Posidoniimonas corsicana: one gene and its partner. The main gene of each other region encodes a partner of the protein of the gene in region 2 in a complex. Links are inferred from orthologs where the notes say so. Each region holds a gene or a part of one and is shown on either strand. Other genes may lie near its edges.

Region 1 (7,281 bases), on a different replicon or contig from region 2:
CGACACCGACAACGCCAACAGCCTGGTGATAGGCATGACGCACGCCGGCCGCCGCCTGCTGCTGCCGGGCGACCTGGAAGGCCGCGGCATGGAGGCGCTGCTAGCCCAGGAACCGTACGACTGCGACGTGCTGCTCGCGCCCCACCACGGCAGCCCCCGCAGCGACCCGCCCGGCTTGGCCGCGTGGTGCCGGCCGGAGCACGTGGTGATCAGCAGCGCCGCCGGCGTGTACCCCGATCTGGCGAGCGAGAGCTACCAGGAGCAGGGGGCGACGGTGCTGTCGACGTCCGCCGACGGCGCGGTGACGGTGGTCATCGATGCCAGCGGCGTGCAGGTGACCCGCTACCGCGATCCGTAGTGGCACGGCTCACCATTGGCAGGCGAATCTCCGCTGCCGCGCGCAGATTGCAGTAGATATCAGCCCATCCGGCGCCGTCTAATCGGGGCGGCTGGCCAAACCGCGTCGACGCGTTTGCACGACACGCGGCCGCTGCGATCCCCACCTCTACTTACCGGAGCCCCAAGACATGCAATTCAACCTGCGTCTGCTGCTGACGGCGGTGACACTGGTGGCGGTCGCCTGCGCGGCCCTGGCGACTCCCGGCGTGTGGTGGGCGGCCCTGTTTTCCACGGCCGTGTTGTTCTGGCTGATCGCGGCGGTAGCGTTGGCGGTGGGCAGCGACCGGAGGGCCCGCGCTTGGTGGGCCGGCGTGCTGATCGGGGGCGTCGGCTACTGTCTGTTCCTGCCGACCGGCTGGGGGACCGCGCTGAATTCGACCGTGGGGTACTCCGCCGAGCGGAACGGGCTGATCACCAGCAAGCTGTTGGGGGTCGCGTTCGCCTCGCTGCACCCGGTCAACAACAACACGCCGATCCCAACTCCTGTGGGGACGCCGACCATCCCGCAGACGGCCGCCTACTACCAGCCGGCCCAGGCCTACCCGTCGAATCAGAACATCACCGTGGTGGCGACCCCCGTTGCCACCCCGCCCGTGCTGTACGCCCCGCTTGCCCGCGAGAGTTTCCTGACGGTGGGCCACGCGTGCTTTGCAATGCTTGCCTCGCTGGTCGGCGGGCTGCTGGCGGCCCGGGCCTTCGACCGGCGCGAAACTGCCTCCGCGGGTCCGAAATCGGGTGCGCCCGGTGGGTCGCCTCAGATTGCCTAGAACTCCAGGTTTTTGCGGCGGGCCCCGGGAATCCGTCGGCAGCAGAGGGGGTCTTGGGGTATCGGCCCCGGGCAAATCGCTTTAAGCTTGGGCGTGGCCCTCGATTGGGATGTTGAGAATTCTTCTCAAGAGTTGGGGCTATTTCGCGGTTTTATTCGGCCAACGAGGACCCGTTGCCGTAGGAAGCGAAACGGGAAAACCCGCCCCAAGCAAGGAACCTTCTGCTCGGCCGCTTCGGCGGTCACTCTGCTCGATCTCCCCCGGCACCGTCTGAAGCCGGACCTCCCCATACTGCCTGCTGGCACGAGAGACCCCCCGTCATGAGCGTTATCCCTACCGATCCTGTGTCGACGCCCGCCAAAACGAAGCGAACCAAGCCGGTCCCCAAGGCGAAGGTCGACCCGATGGCCGACCCGACCCAGAAGGCCAACTCCTGGGCGCTGTGGCGGAAGGGCCTGGACTGGCCGGTGGTGATCTGGATCGTCGCGGTGCACGCGCTGGCCGTGGCGGCGCCGTTCTACTTCAGCTGGCAGGCGCTGGTGACCTGCCTGGTGCTGATCGGCATGACCGGATCGCTGGGCGTCTGCATGGGCTACCACCGGCTGCTGACCCACGGCAGCTTCAAGACCTACCGGCCGGTGCGCTGGCTGCTGGCGTTCCTGGGAGGGCTGTCGGGCGAGGGCTCGGCGCTGACCTGGGTGGCCAACCACCGCAAGCACCACGCCTTCAGCGACCACGACGGCGACCCCCACTCGCCCCGCCACGGCAAGTGGTGGAGCCACATCACGTGGTTCATGCCCAACCGCGGCATGAAGTGGCACAAGGAGCTGCTGCAGCGGTACGCGCCGGACATGATGAAGGACCGGGTGATGATCGTTCTGCACAAGCTGTTCCTGCCCAGCCACCTGGCGGTCGGCCTGGGGCTGTTCCTGGTGGGCTACTTCGGCACGGCCCTCGGCATGGGCGGCTGGAAGTACGGCCTGTCGATGCTGGCCTGGGGCACCGGGATGCGGATGCTGTACGTGTTCCACGTCACGTGGTTTGTGAACTCGATCTCGCACATGTGGGGCTACCGCAACTACGAGACCACCGACGACAGCCGCAACAACTGGCTGGTCGGACTGCTGGCCTTCGGCGAGGGCTGGCACAACAACCACCACGCCTACCAGCGGGTCGCCTCGCAGGGCCACAAGTGGTGGGAGATCGACCCCACCTACTGGATGATCCTGCTCATGGAGAAGACCGGCCTGGCGTGGGACGTCGTCCGCCTGAAGGACGTGCTGCGGACCACCAAGACGGCCTAGCGTCGCGGATTCGCAGGTTCGATAGCGGTTCGGCCCGCCCCGCCAGGGGGGGCCTACCCTGATGGCAATCCTATCTCCTGGCGGGGTGGGCGGTCGGGGGTCCGCGTCGCCGCCGTTAGCCGGCCTCGGCCCGCTCAGCATCCGGCGTTTTTCACGTCGCAGACCCGCTTGCAGCGTTCCGGAAGTCCGCTATACTGCTGAGCTTGTAGCGTCTGTACGCAGTTACCAGTGTGAAAGTCATTTGTTGGAGCGGGGGCGTTGGGCCCCCGCCGGAAGGAGTTGGCGCTAAACCCCACAGCAACCAGCACCACGCCAAGATCGCGTCTCGCCGGGCTTGCCCCGGCAAGGGCCGGGCGGCCGAGTCGGACGGGCTCGGCGGTTGGCCCACCCGGGACGGCGGCGGCGAGTGGAGCACCTGGGGAGCACGGAGGGCGCCGGGCGATTCAGCAGTTTTTTAGAGGTCTAGCAGGTTTACTCGTATGCCGTTGACGACTGAGCAGAAGCACGATCTGGCCAAGGAATTCGGACGCACCGAGGGCGACACCGGTTCGCCCGAGGTCCAGATCGCGGTTCTCACGAACCAGATCCGCCAGATGACGGAGCACATGAAGGTGCACCCGAAGGACTATTCCAGCCGGCGCGGCCTGCTGCGGATGGTCAGTCGCCGTCGTCGGCACCTGGATTACGTGAAGCGGCACAACCCGCAGCTGTACCTCGACCTGCTCGCACGCCTGGACATCCGCAAGTAGGCAGTCAAGGAAAGAAAAACGCGTTCGCCGGTCGGCCGATCCTGGTCGACCGACTCGGGGTGCGGCCGGCTGTGGTCGGCGGGCCCCGCTGAGTCTTCTTTCAGGCTTGTTCCTCGATCGTTCTCTGCCGCCCGCCCCTCAAACCGGGGCGATGCCGCTGGGCCGCACGGCCCACGTGGCTTCTTGGCTCGTTAAGCCGGCGTGTCCGCCGGCTGGCTCCCGTGTGTGCGAACCCGGTTGCTGCGGCCGTGCCGCGCCCGCTCGACGGTTAGTATTCAGAAAGCAGAACCTTGAAAAAAATCCGCGTTGAACGCCAGATCGGTCGCCACAACTTCAGCATCGAGACCGGCATCCTGGCCAAGCAGGCCGCCGGCGCCGTGCTGACCCAGTACGGCGAGACCATCTCCTTTACCGCCTGCGCCACCGGCCCCGCCCGGCCCGGCATCGACTTCTTCCCGCTCACCTGCGACTACCGCGAGCGGCACGCCGCGGCGGGCAAGTTCCCCGGCGGCTTCCTCAAGCGTGAGGGGCGCCCCACGACCAAAGAGACCCTCACCGCCCGGCTGATGGACCGCCCCATCCGCCCGATGTTCGCCGAGGGCTTCAAGGAAGAGGTGCAGATCCAGAGCTTCGTGCTGGCCAGCGACCGCCAGCAGGACGGCGACATCCTCAGCATGAACGGCGCGTCGGCCGCGCTGTCGATCAGCCCGCTGCCGTTCATGGGCCCGCTCGGCTCGGTGCGTCTGGGCAAGGTCAACGGCGAGCTGGTCGCGTTCCCGACCGCCGAGGAGCTGGAGTTCAGCACGCTCGACCTGATCGTCAGCGGCACCAAGGACGCCATCCTCATGATCGAGGGCTTCGCCCGCGAGATGCCCGAGGACGAGATGATCGAGGCGCTCATGACCGCCCACAAGTACGTGGGCGAGCTGTGCGACCTGCAGGAGGAGCTGGTCGCCCAGGTGCAGCCCCAGAAGATCGACTGGCAGACGCCTGAGCCGGACGGGCTGGCCGACAAGCTGGCCGCCTGGCACGGCAAGCTCAAGGCCGCCAAGCAGACCGAGGGCAAGCAGGACCGCGCCGACGCCGTCAAGGCGGTCAAGGAGGAGGCTCTCGCCGAGCTGATCCCGGACCCGGACGCCGAGGGCGCGTTCTCGCTGGCCTCGTTCGGCCACGAGTTCCACGAGCTGGAGAGCAAGGTCGTCCGCGAGACGATCCTCGAGGGCAAGCGTCCGGACGGCCGCGCCGGCGGCGACCTCCGCGGCCTGTACTGCGAGGTGGACCTGCTGCCCCGCGTGCACGGCTCCGCCATGTTCCAGCGCGGCGAGACCCAGGCCTTCGTCACCGTGACGCTGGGCACCGGCCGCGACGAGCAGCGCGTCGACGGGCTGTTCGAGGAGTACAGCAAGCGGTTCATGCTGGACTACAACTTCCCGAGCTTCTCGGTCGGCGAGGTCCGTCCGATCCGCGGCCCCGGCCGGCGTGAGATCGGCCACGGCATGCTCGCCGAGCGGAGCGTCAACCCGGTCCTCCCCGACCACGACGAGTTCCCGTACACGATCCGGGTGATCAGCGACATCATGGAGTCCAACGGCTCCAGCTCGATGGCGTCGGTGTGCGGCGCCACGCTCGGCCTGATGGCTGCCGGCGTGCCGATCACCAACCCGGTGGCGGGCATCTCGGTCGGCCTGGTGAAGGAGGGCGACCAGTTCACCCTGCTGACCGACATCCTCGGCGACGAGGACCACTTCGGCGACATGGACTTCAAGATCGCCGGCACCCAGAACGGCATCACCGGCATCCAGCTGGACCTGAAGATCATGGGCATCAGCGAGGAGATCATCCGCGCCACCCTGGCCCAGAGCCGGGAGGCCCGGATCGAGATCCTCAAGGCGATGCTGACCGCCATCCCGCGGCCGCGGGCCGGCACCGCGGCCAGCGCCCCGCGCCTGGTGCGGACCAGCATCAACCCGGAGAAGATCGGCCTGCTGATCGGACCGGGCGGCAAGAACATCCGCGGCATCCAGGAGGAGCACGGCGTGACGATCGACGTCGAGGAGGACGGCACCGTCACGATCGCCGGCCCCGATGAGGAGTCGGTCCGCGGCGCGCTCAACCGCGTCGACGCGACCACCGCCAGCGTGCAGGTGGGCCGCATCTACGACGGCAAGGTCACCAGCATCAAGGACTTCGGCGCGTTCGTCGAGATCCTGCCCGGCAAGGACGGCCTGTGCCACATCAGCGAGCTGTCCAACGAGTACGTCGGCAGCGTGGCCGATATCTGCAAGGTGGGCGACCGCATGCAGGTGAAGGTGATCGCCGTCGACGAGCAGGACCGCGTCAAGCTGAGCCGCAAGGCCGCCATGGCTGAGGCCGAAGGCCCCGCCGAGGAGCCGGCCGAGGCCTAGGCCGCCTGTCGCTTCGAACGATGAAACCCACGGCCGGGCCCTGCAAGCAGGGCCCGGCTTTTTTTATCTAACCGCCAAGAACGCCAATTAGGCGGCAAGCAGGGACGCACAGAATGAGTGGCCTCAACCCCTACCGCTCGCCATCGACAGGGCCCAACCGTCCTGAGGGATCAGGGCGCCGGCCGAGTATGGGGGCGCTTGCGGCGATCCTGATCGCCTCGTTCGTCGTCGCGATGCTCGTCACCCCGGCCGACCCGTTCTCGATGTACCTGGCTTTGGCGTTGATTGCCCCCCTGTCCCTTGGCGCCTACTTCGCTGGCCTGAGATAGCTGCTTGGCGCTTTTGGCGTGCTTGGCGGATCCCTCGCGTAGTTGCGGCCCGCAGCTTGGCGTCGCGGCTCCTTGGCGTTTTAATCAACCGTTATGAAGCAGCCCACCAGCGAAGAGACCGTCCAGCGGCTGATGGCGCAGTACGCCGAGATCGCGCGGCTGGCGGGCGGGCTGGCGCACGAGATCAAGAACCCGCTGTCGACCATCCGGCTGAACATGCAGCTGCTGGCCGAGGACCTGCTGGAGGGTCCCGAGGAGCAGATGTCGCCCGCCGAGCGGCGGGCCGCCAAGCGGATCGACGCGGTGCAGCGGGAGTGCAACCGGCTGCAGGACCTGCTGGACGACTTCCTCAACTACGCCAAGGTCCGCCGCGTGGCGCTGGAGCCGCGGAACCTGAACAAGGAGCTGGCCGACGCGCTGGACTTCTTCGAGCCCGAGTGCGCGGCCGCGGGCGTGGAGATCGTGCCGTACCTCGACCCGGAGCTCCCCAGCGTGCTGCTGGACCGCGAGGCGTTCCGCGGCGCGCTGATGAACCTGCTGCTCAACGCCAAGCAGGCGATGCCCGACGGCGGGCAGCTGGTGGTCCAGACCCGCGGCCACGGGGCGACCGCCTCGATCTACCTGACCGACACCGGTGAGGGGATGGACGACGCCACGATCAGCAAAATGTTCGAGGCGTTCTTCAGCACCAAGCCGGGCGGCAGCGGCCTGGGCCTGCCCACCACCGCCAAGATCATCGAGGCCCACGGCGGCACGATCGGCGTGGAGAGCGAGCTGGGCCGCGGCACGCGGATCTCGATCGACCTGCCGGCCGTGGCGCGGCTGGGGGCCGCCAACAAACCGGCCGCTGAACCGCGACCCTCCGGGAGCGGACAACCCACCCCCGACGCCCCCTGACGGTCGCGGCTCCGGCTTCCGCTCGCTGGCGAACTCTTCAATAATCAGGGTTCGGTCCCACCCCTGGCGGGGTGGGCTGTCCTGGCCTGCGGTCGACCCACCACTCCCAACCGACAGCTTCCAACTTGCCACCAGCCACCCCCGCGAAACGAACCGCCCAGGCCGGGCCGCCGGTCAAGGTGCTGATCGTCGACAACGACGACGCCCACGCCGACGCCATGGCCGCCAGCCTCGAGAAGCTGGGCTACGAGTGCGTGGTCGCCACGACCGGCGCCGACGGCGCCCGGCTGCTGGAGCGCGACGCGTTTGAGATCGTCGTGACCGACCTGGTGATGCCGGGCGTGGGCGGGCTGGAGATCCTCGCCAAGAGCAAGGAGCTGCTGCCCGACGCCGAGGTGATCCTCGTGACCGGGCACGGCACGGTCGAGTCG
Region 2 (7,288 bases):
CGCTCGACGGCCTGCCAACCCGCATGGCCGTGATCCAGGACACCACCTACCCGGACGCCGAGAACCTGGCCGCGCACAAGGACATTGAGGTCAAGGTCCGTGAGGAGGGCTACGCGCGGCACAACTTCTCGGGGCTCAACCTGTTCCTAATCGAGCTGTTCGAGCAGTTCGACGACGTGCTGGGCGTGCGGACGCAGGACTACATGACCGGTTCAAAGCTGGAGATCGACAACGCCCGCCGCAACTTCCTCAACACCGCCCGCAACGAGACGGCCGAACTCTCGCTCAGCAGCCGGCTGGATGACGAGGACCTGCTGGCCAACGTCACGGTCCGGAACAAGGCCGGGCACCGATTCCCGACCGGGGTTGGGTTCCGCCGTGCGTTCCTGGAGTTGCTGGTGATCGAGCGGCCTGCGGAGCAGGGTGGGGAGGAGCGGGTGGTATGGGGTTCGGGCCGGACCAATTCGGTCGGCGTGATCGTCGACGCGGCGGGCGAGCCGCTTGAGACCGAGTTCTTTGACGACCACGCCGCCGGCGGTCAGCTCAGCCAGCCCCACCACGAGGAGATCACCCGCGAGGATCATGTGCAGGTGTACGAGTCTCTGCTTCACAACGCCGAGGGCCGGTTCACCACTAGTTTCTTGCGGGGCTGCAACACGATCAAGGACAACCGGCTGCTGCCACGTGGGTGGACGCCGATGGGCCCCTCGTCCGCGTTGACGGGCCGGTACCTGCAGGCCACGCACCCCACCGGCGGCGCGGCTGACGACCCGCGCTACCAAGACGGCAGCGGAACGGACGAGGTCGCTTACCGGGTCGCGCTGCCGGCGGGAGTCGACCGGACGCGGCTCGAGGTGCGGGCAACGCTGCACTACCAGGCGTTGCCGCCCTACTTCCTGAAGAACCTGTTCGACCGCGCGCCAGATGGCCCCGCAACCCAGCGGCTGTACTTCCTGCTGAGCCACGCCGACTTCAGCGGAACGCCGATCGAAGACTGGAAACTTCCGATCGCGAGCGCGACCAGCGCGCCCGATCAACCAGAGGAGTAGCGGACGCCGTCCCCCTAGCAGACCGAACCCCTAGCAGACCGAACCCACGCCATGCCGGCCACGCAGGCCTTCGAGTGAGTTCCACACGCGGCGTGACAACAGATTGATGATCTCGGCGCGGCTGAGACGGCTGAAGGCGATGTCGCGGATCGCCAGTTCATCGGCCGTTAGCTCCTGGCTGCTGGTGGCGGTCAGTATCGGGAAGTCAGGGTTGTCGGTCATCACCGCGTGGGCCAGCGTGTCGACCAGTTCCTGATCGGTTAGGCCCTCGAGCATCGCCCGGCGGACGACTTCCTGCTCGCGGGACAGGCGGAGCCGCCGGCGTTCAACCAGCAGCAGGTGGATCTGCACGATGTTGATGACCAGGAAGGTCACGTGCCAAAACGTGGGTCCGTACAGCGGAGTCGGCGTGCAGGTGGTGAAGAAGATCACCCCGAACGCCAGCCCGAAGCAGGTCAGCACGCGGAGCCAGAGCATGTCCCTGCCCAGGAACGACGCCAGGTAGAACAGGTTGGCTACGTGGATACACCACTCGTCTAGAAACACGGGGGGAGCTCCGGCGGGGGAAGCGGGTCGACGGGCAGAGGGCGATGCAGGTTCTGCACCAATTTGGGTCCGGCATTATGCCCCGGCAAGCCCAAATCAGCTATTCCCCCGGATCCCCCCAATCGGCAGGGTGGGTCGCACGGGATCATCGCCTGGTGCCGGGTGTCACCCAGAGGGCGCCCGGTGCGCTATCGCAAACCAGGGTGGCGTCGCAAAGACCACCCGGCTGCGAAGAAACGGCCGGATTGGCGTTGGCACGGCGGTTGCTTCCCTTCGCTCAGAAGTAATCGAGCGATCGGTAACCATCGCTTGGAGCCGAGACCGCCGGCGTCTGCCGACGCCGGGCTCCAAAGCGAATCCCACCCCTGAAAGGACGGAAACCATGCGTAGTACTAACCTATTAACTCTTACTCTCGCGACCCTCGTCGGCGGCGGCCTTACCTTGGCTACAGGTTGCGCCGAAACCGACCGCTACGAGACCAACAAGCCGGTTATCGAGGCGGAAGACAACGACCTTGAGAGGACCGGCGACGAAATTGAAGCCTCGGCCAAGGAGGCCTGGGAAGACACCAAGGAGGGTGCCCGCGACGCCGTCGACGCGGTCGTTCCTGACGAACCGATTGTCGACGTTGAAAGCCCGCTCGGTGACGTCAAGGTCGGCGAGGACCCCGTGACCGGCGATAAGAACGTCGAAGTCGACGCCGGTCCCGATGCCGACGAAGAATAATCTGGGTGCCCCAATCTGACGCGATCGCCGCCCCGCAGCGCTGCTGCGGGGCGGCTTTTTCATGCGCCGCCCGCCGCTTGCAGGATAGCGGCAATCACGCCTTCGGCCGTGTACTCTCTGGCGACCACGTCGGCGGGACGGCCGAGTTCCTCCAGCACGCCAGCGGTTAGCGGGCTGATGGCGACCAGGCTCGTGCCGCTAAGCTGATCGCCGTAGAGACCCACCAGCGAACGGGCGATGGCCGAACTGGTCACCGTGGTCCACTGCACGCGTCCTGCCGCCAGGGCCTCGGCGATGTCGGCGTCAGGCGTGGTGACGTCGGAGCTCTCGTACGCCACCACCTGCTGCACCTCGGCGCCGGCCGCGCTGAGTTGTTCCGCCAGGACTTCACGCCCGCGACTCGCCCGCACCAGCAGCACCCGCTTGCCCTGGCATTGCGGCGCCATGGCGTCGGCGAGCGCCTCGGCGCGGTACTCTTCGGGGCAGAGGTCGGCCCGCAGGCGGTGGTCGGCCAACGCCATGGCCGTGGCGGGGCCGATGGCCGCCAGCCGCACGCCGCCCAGTCGGCGTGCGTCGGCGCCGGTGGCGTAGACCGCTTCGAGGAAGTTGTTCACGCCGTTGCTGCTGGAGAACGCGATCCAGTCGAACTCGCCGCACCGCGCCGCCGCGTCCTCGAGCGCCGCCGGGTCCGGCGCCGGCCCGATCTTGATCGCTGGCTGCTGCAGCACCTCGGCGCCCAGCTCGCGCAGGCGGTCGACCATCTCGCCCGCCTGGTGGCGGGGGCGGGTCACCAGCACTGTCTGGCCGAACAGCGGCCGGCCGCTGAACCACTCCATCGCCTCGCCCCGGCGGGCGACCGGGCCGACGATCGCCACCACGGGCGGGCGGACCTTGCCGGGCGCCAGGACGGTCGCGACCTCGTCCAGCCGGCACTCGAATGCCTGCTGATCCGGCAGCGAGCACCGCCGCACCAGCAGCACCGGCGTGTCGGCGGGCTTGCCGTGCTCCAGCAGGCGGCTGCTCCACTGCTGGGCGGTGGTGACCCCCATGTAGACCACTAGCGTCCCCGGCAGCCTGGCGAGTGCGGCGTAATCGAGCGTCTCCTCCTGCTTCTCGGGCTGTTCGTGCCCGGTCATAAAGGTGACGCAGCTCGCCTGGTCGCGGTCGGTGATGGTCACGCCGGCGTAGGCGCCGCTAGCGGCCGCCGCGGTGATGCCCGGCACGATCTCGAACTCCAGGCCGGCGGCGGTCAGCGCGTCCAGTTCCTCGGCCATCCGCCCAAACACGCTGGGGTCGCCCCCCTTGAGGCGGGCCACGGTTCTGCCCGCCAGCGCCGCTTCAACCATCTTGGCGTTGATATCCGGCTGCTTCCACAGCTTCCCCTGCCCGTGGCGGCCCAGGCAATAAAGTTCGGCCCCCGGGCGAGTCCACTCCAGGACCCGCGGCCCAGCCAGGTAGTCGTACAGCACCACGTCCGCCCGGGCTAGCCGGTCGCGTCCGCGGACGGTCAGCAGGTCCGGATCGCCCGGCCCGGCCCCAATCAGATAAACCTTGCCCGGTTGCGGATTCATGCGGCGGCGGTGGACTCACAGTGGGCGGGGTGTGGAAAACGGGCCTGCGGCCGCGTTATTCGATACGAGCATCGTTACCGCCATTATGCCCCTTCGCCCGGCGCCGAACGAGGCGCCCAGGCGCTGCCCCACCGAACCCGCGGTGATACGATGAAGAGTACGGTCCCCTTGTCCCTCCGCCCGGCGCCCGATTGGCCCATGCCCGACCCGTCCGAAGCCAGCAGCGACTTCGCCCCCCGCGCTGGCCGTGGCATTTCGCCCGCCACCCGGCAGCGGCTCGAGGCGGTGCACACCCGCGCCAAGGCGTGCCTGGAGCGCGGCGACCACGACTACGCCCACGACCTGCTCACTCAGTGCATCGCCGAGGACCCCGGCTCGCTGATCTACGCGCAGACCTTCCGGGCCAACATCACCAAGAAGTACGCGGGCAGCACGAAGAAAAGCTCACGATTTTCGGCCCTCATGGGCGGCAGCTCCGGCAAGGCGGCGGTCGCCAAGGCGGCCGGCAAGGGCGCGTGGACCGAGGCCTTCACGGCCGGCTGCCAGGCCCTGAAGAAGAACCCGGTCGACCTGCCGGTGCTCCGCGAGCTGGCCCGCGGGTGCGGCGAGCTGGGCCACGTTGAGACCCAACTGTTCTACCTCCGCTGGGCGCTGGACCTCGACCTGCACGACGACGAGACCAACCGCCTGGCGGGCGCCGCCCTGGCCGGGACCCGCCAGTTCGATCAGGCCATCGCCTGCTGGCAACGGGTGCTGAAGCAGAAGCCCGAGGACGAAGAGGCCCGCCGCGCAATCTCGCGACTCAGCGTCGAGCAGACCCTGCACGAAGGGGGCTACAACCACGAGATGCTTAAGGGCGAGGGCGCCGCGCCGGACCTGCCGGCCGTGCGGGTATCGGACCTCGCCGCCAAGGACCGCCAGCCCGCCGATGCTGCAGCGGACCCTGACAAAGCCTCCCCCGCGGCGGTTCCACAGTCGAAGGAGGAGCTGCTCGAACTGGTGGAGGAGGAACCGGACAACATCGTGGCCGCGTTCGATCTCGCCCAGATCCTGCACGTGGCGGGGGAAAGCCGGCAAGCGCTCAGCGTTCTGCGGCGGGCTGCAAAGCACTCGCCGGACGCCGAGGCGCCCGAGCACAGCCGGCTGGAAGACCTCCAGCTCCGGGTCGCCCGCGAGCAGACTAAGCAGGCCCAGGAGGCGGCCAAGGCGAAACGCACCCCAGAGCTCATCAAGGCGGCCCGCCAGGTCGTGGCGGAGAGCAACCTTGCCGAGCTGGAGGTATACTCCGCCCGGGCGAAGCGGAACCCCGCCAACACGCGGGCCCAGTACGAGCTGGGGCTGCGGCTGAAGCGATCCGGCGATCACCGCGAGGCGATCAAGGCATTCCAGGCCGCCCGGGGCGACGCCCGCCGCGACGCGGACGTGCAGCTGCAGCTGGGCGAGTGCTTCCAGTTCATCGAGCAGTTCAAGCTGGCCGCCAGCAGCTACGAAGCCGCGGTCAAGGCTTCCCGGCCCGACCAGCAGCACGCCTCGGAGGAAACCCACAAGCTGGCTCTCTACCGGGCGGGGGTGCTGGCCCTGGGGCTGGGGGACCTGGACCGGGCCGAGAATCGCCTCACGGAGCTCGCGGGGCTGGATTTTGGCTACCGGGACGTCGGCGACCGCCTAGACAAGATCACCGAATTGCGTAAAAATGCGTGACTCGCAGCTGGAGGCTGTGATCGCGTAACGCCATTCACCCCCGAGTTTTCCGTCGGCCATGCCAAATTCCGCCAGTGCCCGTAAGCGTCTCCGCCAGGACCAAGCCCGTCGTCTCCACAACCGTTCGGCCAAGGCGTCGGTTCGCACGCAGCTGAAGAAGGTCCGCAAGGCGATCGACGCCGGCGAGGTCGAGAACAGCGAGAAGGAGTTCCAGGTAGCCGCCAAGAAGCTGGACCAGGCCGCCGCTAAGAACCTGATCCACGCCAATGCCGCGGCCCGCACCAAGAGCCGCTTGTCCAAAGCGATCAAGGACCTGAAGAACGCCGGCTAGAGCCGGTGGACGACCGCGGCGGAGCTGCGGTCTGGCGTCGAGCACGCGACTCAGAACGTATCCACTCAGAGCCGCGCCCGTCTTGAAGCGATCCCGCTGGGGTCGATCGCTTCCTGACGGGCGCGGCTCTTTTTTTTTTTTGTGGCTGTAGCCAGGCTGCTTTTTCTTGTAGCTGCCGGCGCTACAACCTGCTACCACTCGATCTTCGCGGCGTCGAACACGGGGCCCTCGACGCAGGTGCGTTTGTAGTCCCAGTCCCCCTCGGGCTGGCGGACCTTGGCCACGCAGCTGAAGCAGATGCCGATACCGCAGGCCATGGGCGTCTCGAGCGACACTCGGCAGGGCGTGCCCCGCTGCAGGCAGAGCTTGGCGACCGCCTCCATCATCGGCTCGGGGCCGCAGCAGTCCACCTGCACGCGGCGGTCGGCGGACTCGTCGAGGGCCGCCTCTAGGAGATCGGTCACTAGGCCGTGGTGGCCGACCGACCCGTCGTCGCTGGCGACCCGCAGGTCGAACCCAGCGCCGCGAAAGGCCGGCTCGCCGGCCAGCAGGTCGGCGGTCCGGACGCCGTAGCACATGACCACCTCTGCCGCCTGGCCGCCATCCCGCAACGGCGCACCGTAGCGGGCGGCGCCGAGCGACTCCTTGCCGGCGGCCAGGAACGGCGTGTAGCCGATGCCGCCGGCCACCAGGATGCGGCGGTCGCACTGGATCGGGTCGAACCCGTTGCCGAGCGGGCCCCACAGCTCGACCGTCCGTCCCGCTGCACAGGCGGCCAGCGCAGTGGTCAGCTTGCCGTGCACGACGTACACAAAGTCGAGTGCAACGGCCTGGCCCGCATCATCGCGGACGACGTCGTACAGGGCGAACGCCCGGCCAAGCATCGGGTCCGCCTGGCCGGCCACGCGGACCATGACGAACTGGCCCGGCACGATCCGCTCGGCGATCGCGGCCGCGTTGACCCGCATGCGGTACGTGCCGCGGGCGAGCTGCTCGTTCTCCAGCACGGTCGCCGGCGCAAAGCAGGCCTGATCCGCGTAGTAGGCGGCGTGCAGCGTCGCGTGTCCTCCGTCACAACCGCTCGGCTCCGTCGTGCCGCTCACTTGATCACTCTCCGCTGGGGCTTGTTGGTAGCGGCCGGCTTGGAGTTCTTGGGCTTGGCCGGCTTGCGCTTCTTTTTCTTGACGGGTCGGCCCTCCTGGGCGGCCCCCGCGTCTTCGACGCACTGCCGCAGCGCCTTGACCTCGTCGCGGGTGAGCGGGCGGTAGGCGCCGGCGGGCATCTCACCCAGCTTGACTGGGCCGTGCGCCACTCGGGTCAGCTTCTGCACCTTGTGCCCCATGGCGGCGAGAACGCGGCGGAT

Evidence for each region.
Region 1: rpsT (region 2) and rpsO share a complex: the UniProt entries of both Bacillus subtilis proteins name them as parts of the 30S ribosomal subunit. The link is inferred for Posidoniimonas corsicana from one-to-one orthologs.

What each region holds. Positions count from the first base shown.
Region 1 is NZ_SIHJ01000002.1:309,989-317,269, reverse strand. The notes cover bases 1,753-4,584. They hold rpsO (30S ribosomal protein S15), read left to right. Parts: upstream 1,753-2,949; coding sequence 2,950-3,219; downstream 3,220-4,584. Other genes in these bases: pnp (polyribonucleotide nucleotidyltransferase), read left to right, coding at 3,510-4,584; KOR34_RS17365 (acyl-CoA desaturase), read left to right, coding at 1,753-2,470. In the rest of the region: KOR34_RS17375 (ComEC/Rec2 family competence protein), read left to right, coding at 1-358; KOR34_RS17370 (hypothetical protein), read left to right, coding at 528-1,166; more of KOR34_RS17365, read left to right, coding at 1,487-1,752; more of pnp, read left to right, coding at 4,585-5,624; KOR34_RS17350 (hypothetical protein), read left to right, coding at 5,738-5,953; KOR34_RS17345 (two-component system sensor histidine kinase NtrB), read left to right, coding at 6,047-6,850; KOR34_RS17340 (sigma-54-dependent transcriptional regulator), read left to right, coding at 6,976-7,281. UniProt on the Bacillus subtilis protein: One of the primary rRNA binding proteins, it binds directly to 16S rRNA where it helps nucleate assembly of the platform of the 30S subunit by binding and bridging several RNA helices of the 16S rRNA.
Region 2 is NZ_SIHJ01000001.1:960,319-967,606, forward strand. Bases 4,450-7,288 are described here. They hold rpsT (30S ribosomal protein S20), read left to right. Parts: upstream 4,450-5,652; coding sequence 5,653-5,925; downstream 5,926-7,288. Other genes in these bases: KOR34_RS03595 (tetratricopeptide repeat protein), read left to right, coding at 4,450-5,594; KOR34_RS03605 (dihydroorotate dehydrogenase electron transfer subunit), read right to left, coding at 6,117-7,028; KOR34_RS03610 (pseudouridine synthase), read right to left, coding at 7,025-7,288. Outside these bases: KOR34_RS03575 (cytochrome P460 family protein), read left to right, coding at 1-1,049; KOR34_RS03580 (hypothetical protein), read right to left, coding at 1,080-1,595; KOR34_RS03585 (hypothetical protein), read left to right, coding at 1,978-2,322; cobA (uroporphyrinogen-III C-methyltransferase), read right to left, coding at 2,382-3,893; more of KOR34_RS03595, read left to right, coding at 4,044-4,449. UniProt on the Bacillus subtilis protein: Binds directly to 16S ribosomal RNA.